Neobacillus sp. PS2-9: one gene and its partner. The protein of the gene in region 1 binds, or shares a complex with, the protein of each later gene. Links are inferred from orthologs where the notes say so. Each region holds a gene or a part of one and is shown in the gene's direction. Other genes may lie near its edges.

Region 1 (3,262 bases):
TGCCATGGGATTACTGTCTTTTATGCCAAATGAAAAGGACTTAAAAAAGCTACAGTTGACCATGAAGGAATATGAGACGGAAGAAAACTGGCAGCTTTTCTTATGGAAAGAAGAAGATATTATTGGACTGCTAGGAGTTCTTTATCATGATGAAGAAAATACTCTCGAAATCCAGCATATTTCTGTTAACCCTTCCCATCGCTACCAAGGTGTGGGAAAAAGAATGGTAAAAGCATTAAGAGAGATGTACTCAGATAAAGTAATTATACCAAATGAAAACACTGCACCATTTATCGAAAAATGTGATGTTTGCTGAAATAACATGGGGCTGACCCTTATAAGTCAGCCTCTTTTCTCATTTTTAAAGATTGCTTTCTTTCTTGAATCACATTTGTTCGATCCCGTAATTTATGGCGTTGAACGAGGTTAATATTGGTCAGATCACTATCTTTACCCCATTGGAATTTTAATTGATCACAAGTTGCAAAACATAGGTCCAATAAATGAGGATCACTAATTGGTATATTAAAACTTCTATATAATTGTTCAGACGTAATGAGGTTTAAACGTTCTTGTACAATTTGAAGCAGTTGCACATAGTCCAATCCAAGTTTCTTTACACTATCTTCTTGTTTCTTTAGAATGGTTAAGGCCTTTTGTAATGTTCTTATTGCCCCTTTAAAGTTTTTTCTCCGGTGATGATAAGTGGAAACCGCCAATAAAATCAGACCTACCCAAATGGAATCTTTGTTTCTAGAGTCTGTCTTTTTCCAATACTCTTCAAGGACTTCGTGACACTCGAAATAATCACGATCCCCATGAAAATGGACTAAAAATTGAATATACGCTCTAGGATACAAGATATCCCCCCCTTAACAACATACTAAAGTAAGTTTATCACATTCAAAGATAGACCTTCTTAAAAATGAATCTCAAACTGGAAAAAAGAAAAGGCCCGTCAAAATGACGGGCCAGTACTTCAGTTTATTTTTTAATAAACCCAGGAAGCACCAACAATAATTAACAAAATGAATAGCACGACGATTAATGCAAAACCAGTACCAAAGCCGCCATCAGACATATTCAAATACCTCCTAAAATATTTTTTGTTCTTTTCCTTGTCATCATATGTAGGATATTTGTCCATTGTTATGGGCAAACATCTATTTTGGATATAAACCACTTAAGGTTGATTTTTCTATTGGATAACACAAATGAATACTCTATACTATTATTAGTCGTAATGACGGATAACGAATTTATCTTTATAGAATTTTGGTGAAATATAAATGCCATACCAGGTGAAAATTGATGCGTTTGAAGGGCCGTTGGATTTACTTCTCCATTTAATTAACCGGCTCGAGATTGATATATACGATATTCCGGTTGCTCAAATCACTGAGCAATATCTTATATATATTAAAACAATGACTGAACTTAAATTGGATGTAGCTAGTGAGTTTTTAGTTATGGCTGCTACCTTACTTGCCATTAAGAGTAAGATGCTTTTGCCTAAACATGAAGAGGCCTACGTAGACGCGGATTCAGACATGTCTTTCGAAGAGGATCCAAGGGACGAGTTAGTTGAAAGATTGATTGAATATCGGAAGTATAAAGAGGCAGCACAGGACCTTAAATCGATGGAAGAAGAACGAGGGCTTATGTTTACAAAGCCACCTAGTGACCTTTCTGACTTTGCAAAGGAAAAACACCCTGAAAGAACAGAATTAAATGTTTCTTTGTATGATATGTTAGCTGCATTTCAAAAATTATTACGTAGAAAAAAGTTACAGCGTCCAATGGCAACTAAAATTGCCAGACAAGAAATTTCAATTGAGACAAGAATGATAGAAATTATGGATGAATTAAAACAGCTAAAAGGAAGGAAAAACTTTAATGATTTGTTTCCCTTTCCGGCTAAAGAACATATTGTGGTGACCTTTTTAGCAGTTTTAGAGCTGATTAAAAGAAAAGAGATCGACGTGGAGCAGCAAGAAAATTTTGGTGAAATCTTTGTTGAAGCTGTTAAGGAAGGGGCATAGTCAAGTGGATCTTATTAATTGGACAAGCATTGTTGAGAGCCTTTTGTTTGCAGCTGGAGATGAGGGGCTTTCGTTAAAGCAATTAGCTGAAGTACTAGATGTGGATGAACTGAAAGCAAGTGAGGTCCTTGAGGACTTAAAGAAAGAATACGTACAAAACAATAATAGGGGAGTTATGATTGTCCAGTTGGCTGGGACCTATCAACTAGCTACAAAAAAGGAAAACGCAAATTACTTAAAAAAATTGGTGGATTCTCCACATACCTCTACCTTATCACAGGCTGCGTTAGAAACATTGGCTATTGTTGCCTATAAACAACCAATTACTAGGGCAGAAATAGAAGAAATTCGAGGGGTGAAAACAGAAAGACCCCTGCATACATTAATGGCAAAGGTTTTAATTAAAGAGGTTGGTCGTGCAGAGGGAGCAGGAAGAGCTTATTTATATGGCACGACGAAGGAATTTCTTGATTATTTTGGCCTTAAAAGTCTTAAGGAACTTCCACAACTTCCTGAAAAAGTAGAGGATGAATACATCCAAGAGGAAGCCGATTTATTTTTTGAGAAATTTCAAGAAACGATTAACTCTTAAAATGGCTATCAAAATGACCAATTTATGCTAAAATAAATATACGTTTTCAAAATGATTTATCAGTTATAACTGGTATTAACTGAGCATTTCAATAAGGGGCGGGATTATCTTGCAGATTAAAGAGTGTAAAGGTATTGAATTAGAAAAAGAAAAATCAAATACTTCTGAGGATTTTTTTAACAGAAGTGAAGTAACCTTTATCGACAACGGGGAAGAAAAAACACTTCATGTTTTATACGTTAGGTATTTTGATGAGTTTCTCCAGGAATTAACACCATTTAAACAGGACCCCATTTTGGTTCAAAATGAAAATGAGATATTTTTTAGGGATATCGTAGCACTGTGTTGCCTCATTAAGAATCCAGGTCTGCGAAGCAGAAAACGTCTATATATTAATTCAAAGAATGAATTTACTTCTTATTTTCAGGATATTAATTTTGAAAAATTACCTGAAGTTTTTCGTGCTCTTAAAGAAAAGAAGGGTTTCGAACTCCATTCACCACTTGAATTCATTTTGCAACCGCAATAAAGAAGGCTCGATGTTAAATTAGGGAGGTAACTATGGGAAACTCGTTGGTAAAATCACAACTAAATGATGTGAAAGAATTTTTAAGTAAGTCAATTGCAA
Region 2 (4,444 bases), 1.8 Mb from region 1 along the record:
ATTGATAAAGTCATTGAATTCCTTGAATTGATCGTTTTTCCTAAAATAAATGCTGGTGCTTTTTCTCATGTGATGGATTTTAAAAGTCAATTACAAGAACTCATCCAAAGAGATGGGACAGGTACATTAGAATACAAAGTCTTATTAGAAAAAGGTCCAGCACATAACAAGGAGTTTGTTTCCAAAGTGTCCTTAAATGGAGATGAACTGGGAGTAGGAACTGGGAAATCGAAAAAAGAAGCCGAACAGCATGCCGCCCAAATGGCACTGGACGTATTAAAAGCGAAAACAACCTAGAAATGTCAAAATGTTTGCAGGAGAAATCCCGGGTTGCATGGGGAGGATAATGAAATGTTTTTAAAACGGTTGGACATCATTGGATTTAAATCGTTCGCAGACCGCATTGGAGTTGATTTTGTTCCTGGGGTTACTGCTGTAGTGGGTCCCAATGGGAGTGGCAAAAGTAATATAACTGATGCGATCCGCTGGGTCCTAGGTGAACAGTCCGCTAAATCTTTACGAGGAAGTAAAATGGAAGATATCATTTTTGCCGGCAGTGATACTAGAAAAGCGCTGAATTTCGCTGAGGTATCACTGACATTGGATAATCAAGACCAAGGAATCGGGTTAGATTACAATGAAGTAAGTGTGACCAGACGTGTCTCACGTTCAGGCGAAAGTGAATTTTACATTAACAAACAGCCCTGCAGGTTGAAGGATATTATCGATTTGTTTATGGATTCAGGTCTTGGCAGAGAAGCCTTTTCCATCATTAGTCAAGGAAAAGTAGAAGAAATATTAAACAGTAAAGCTGAGGATCGCAGAACTATCTTCGAAGAAGCAGCTGGTGTTTTAAAATACAAAAACCGCAAGAAAAAAGCAGAGGTAAAATTATTTGAAACACAGGATAATTTAAACCGAGTGAATGATATTTTACACGAACTGGAAAGTCAGGTAGAGCCGCTTAAAATTCAAGCATCGATGGCTAAGGATTTTCTGGAGAAAAAAGAAGAACTAGAAAAAATAGAAGTAGCATTAACTGTGTTTGAAATTGAAGATCTACACCAGAAATGGGAAAACCTTTCTAAACAACTAGAAGAACATCAGCAGGAAGAGTTAAAGCTATCATCAGATTTGCAGGTCAAAGAAGCTAAAATAGTTGAAACAAGAGACCGAATTTCTGCATTAGACGAATCGATTACAGACCTGCAAAATGTTTTACTTCATGCAAGTGAAGAACTTGAAAAGCTCGAAGGTCGTAAAGAAGTATTGAAGGAACGGAAAAAGAATGCTGCTCATAACAAGGAACAGCTGAAAACGAATATCACTGAGTTGACAGAAAAAATCAGCCAGCTTCAAAAAAATAGGGACATGCAGGCAGAGTCAGTTAAAGAACTAGGTGAACAGGTTCATTCATTACAGGCCGAACTAAAGGAAAAACAAGAAAAGCTACAACTTTTCACCGAAAATATAGAAGAAAAAATTGATAGCTTAAAAAGTGAATATATTGAGCTACTCAATCAGCAGGCTGGTGCTAAAAATGAATTGAAATATATTGACCAGCAATTGGAGCAACAAGAGAGAAAAAGCTCGCGTCTTGATTCAGAGAATACGAAATACATTCAAGAACGACAAATTGCTCAATCCAAGATGGAGCAAATTCAATCTTTATTAGCAGATTTTCAAAAACAATTAGCAGACCAAGTGGTAGCATTTCGCGATCAACAGCGAAAGCTTGAAACGGTAAAAAATAATTATGAAAAACAAGAAAAGATGCTGTATCAAGCCTATCAGCTGCTTCAACAGGCAAAATCAAGAAAAGAAATGCTCGAAGAAATGGAAGAAGATTATTCCGGGTTCTTCCAAGGGGTTAAAGAGGTTCTAAAGGCAAGGGATCATAAGCTAAAGGGAATTGAAGGCGCAGTAGCAGAATTAGTTACCGTTCCAAAAGAATATGAAACAGCACTCGAAACAGCTTTTGGAGGTGCCCTTCAGCATATAGTTGTTGATACCGAGCAAAATGCACGGACAGCGATCCAATATTTAAAACAACATTCTTATGGACGAGCAACCTTCTTACCGCTTAGCGTTATTAAAGGCAGGCCTTTATCCGCTGCACAATTATCGTCCATTCAAAATCATCCATCCTTGATTGGAACTGCTGTCAGCATTGTTAAATTTGAATCAAGGTATGCTGAGGTAATGAATAACTTATTAGGTAATGTTGTGATTACAAAAGACCTGAAGGGTGCCAATGAATTGGCAAAAATCCTTCAGTACCGCTGTCGTTTGGTCACGCTTGAGGGGGATATTGTTAATCCTGGTGGTTCCATGACGGGTGGTGCGGTTAAACAAAAGACATCCTCTCTATTAACTAGAAAAGGTGAACTAGAAGATTTAAAAGCCAAATTGGTTATTATGGAGGAAAAAACAGCTAGTCTAGAAAAAACGGTTAAATCCTTAAAAGAAGAAGTTCAACTGACTGATCAACAGCTAGATGAAATTCGGAAAAATGGGGAAGAATTGAGACTTAACGAGCAGGCTGTAAAGGGAGAACTGCGTGAAGCTGAGCTTGGAGTAAAAAATATTAACGAGCGATTAGCGATATATGACCTTGAAAAAGGACAGTTTTCTGATGAAAAGAACGGCTTACTAAAACGAAAAGACGAATTATTTAATGCGCTAGAAACCTATCAAGTAAATGTTACAGAACTGGATACCCAAATTGTTAAATTAACAGAACAAAAAACCAGTGATTTAACTTCAAAAGAAACTTTGACGAATGAAATAAATGATTTAAAGGTAGAGTTTGCTTCTAAAAACGAGCAATTTACGAATATAAAAGAGAGATTTACGCTTACGATTGAGGACTTAGAAGAAAGCGAAAAAAAGCTAGCTCTTTATACGGAGGACCTTAGCCTATTGTCTTCAGAAATGACAAACAGTTCATCAGGTGAGGAGCAGCTTGAGACTGCAGCTAAGTTGAAGCAGCAAGACAAAGAAGCCACACTACAGCTTATTACTGCTAGAAGACAGGAACGATTGTCCTTAGTGGATGTTCTTGAAGACATGGAATTAGAAGCTAAAGAGTTGAAAAGACTTCATAAAGGAATGATCGTGGTATTAAAGGATGAGGAAGTCAAAATCAATCGACTTGATGTCGAGCTTGAAAATCGACTGACACATCTTCGAGAAGAATATTTATTGTCATTTGAAGGGGCGAAGGAACAATATCCATTAACAATTCCTGTTGAGGAAGCACGGAAAAAGGTCAAGCTCATCAAACTTGCCATTGAAGAACTAGGAAGTGTGAATCTTGGTGCAATTGAAGAATATGAGCGTGTATCTGAGCGATATGAGTTTTTAAATGAGCAAAAGTCCGATCTCCAGGAAGCAAAAGATACCCTTTACCAGGTGATTGAAGAAATGGATATAGAGATGAAGAAACGCTTCGAACAAACCTTCAATGGAATTCGTGAGCACTTCGAACCAACCTTCCGAGCTCTTTTCGGTGGAGGAAGAGCGGATTTAGTTCTAACAGTACCCGAAGATTTATTAAATACCGGGGTAGAAATCGTTGCTCAACCTCCTGGGAAGAAGCTGCAGAATTTGGGACTCCTTTCAGGTGGAGAACGTGCATTAACTGCTATAGCCTTACTATTTTCTATCTTAAAGGTACGACCTGTTCCATTTTGTATCCTTGATGAGGTGGAAGCGGCCCTAGATGAAGCCAATGTCTACCGTTTTAGCCAATATTTAAAGCAATATAGCAAGGAAACACAATTTATCGTGATAACCCACCGGAAAGGAACCATGGAAGAAGCAGATGTCCTTTATGGAGTAACTATGAAGGAATCAGGCGTATCCAAACTAGTATCTGTCCGATTAGAAGAAACAAAGGAACTCGTAGAATCTTAATTTTAGACTAAATTAAAGCATTATGTTGATTTAACACACCTGTTGATTGGAGCGGAAGGCGCGAAGACTCCTGTGGGAGTATGGTTCAGGGGAGACCCCGCAGGCGTTTTTCGCCTAGGAGGCTCGCCGAAACACCCACGAACCGCTCGTGCCTGGAGCGGAAATCAACAGATCAGTTTAACAAAGTTAATTTAAAAGGAAGTGGTAGAATGAGTTTTTTTAAAAAACTAAAAGAGAAAATTACGAAATCAACAGATTCCGTAACCGAAAAGTTTAAAGAAGGCTTAACGAAAACAAGAGACAATTTCTCAGGAAAAGTAAACGACCTTGTAGCAAGATATCGAAAAGTCGACGAAGACTTCTTTGAAGAATTAGAAGAGATATTAATTCAAGCAGATGTCGGCTTTGATACAGTAATGCGATTAATTGAAGAATTAAAGACGGAAGTAAAACGCAGAAATATTCAGGATCCACAGGAAGTTCAGAGTGTTATTTCTGAAAAGCTAGTAGACATCTATAATTCTGG

The links.
Region 2: the proteins of RCG25_RS08925 (region 1) and smc are in contact, whole or in part, in a crystal structure (PDB 3ZGX), measured with the Bacillus subtilis proteins. The link is inferred for Neobacillus sp. PS2-9 from one-to-one orthologs.

What each region holds. Positions count from the first base shown.
Region 1 is NZ_CP133269.1:1,794,840-1,798,101, forward strand. What follows is about bases 230-3,165. They hold RCG25_RS08925 (segregation/condensation protein A), read left to right. Parts: upstream 230-1,289; coding sequence 1,290-2,042; downstream 2,043-3,165. Other genes in these bases: RCG25_RS08910 (GNAT family N-acetyltransferase), read left to right, coding at 230-316; RCG25_RS08915 (DUF309 domain-containing protein), read right to left, coding at 336-860; RCG25_RS08920 (YjcZ family sporulation protein), read right to left, coding at 992-1,081; scpB (SMC-Scp complex subunit ScpB), read left to right, coding at 2,047-2,634; RCG25_RS08935 (hypothetical protein), read left to right, coding at 2,744-3,163. In the rest of the region: more of RCG25_RS08910, read left to right, coding at 1-229; RCG25_RS08940 (YpuI family protein), read left to right, coding at 3,196-3,262. UniProt on the Bacillus subtilis protein: Participates in chromosomal partition during cell division. May act via the formation of a condensin-like complex containing Smc and ScpB that pull DNA away from mid-cell into both cell halves.
Region 2 is NZ_CP133269.1:3,586,880-3,591,323, reverse strand. What follows is about bases 1-4,118. They hold smc (chromosome segregation protein SMC), read left to right. Parts: upstream 1-351; coding sequence 352-3,918; downstream 3,919-4,118. Other genes in these bases: rnc (ribonuclease III), read left to right, coding at 1-297. Outside these bases: signal recognition particle-docking protein FtsY, read left to right, coding at 4,128-4,444. UniProt on the Bacillus subtilis protein: Required for chromosome condensation and partitioning.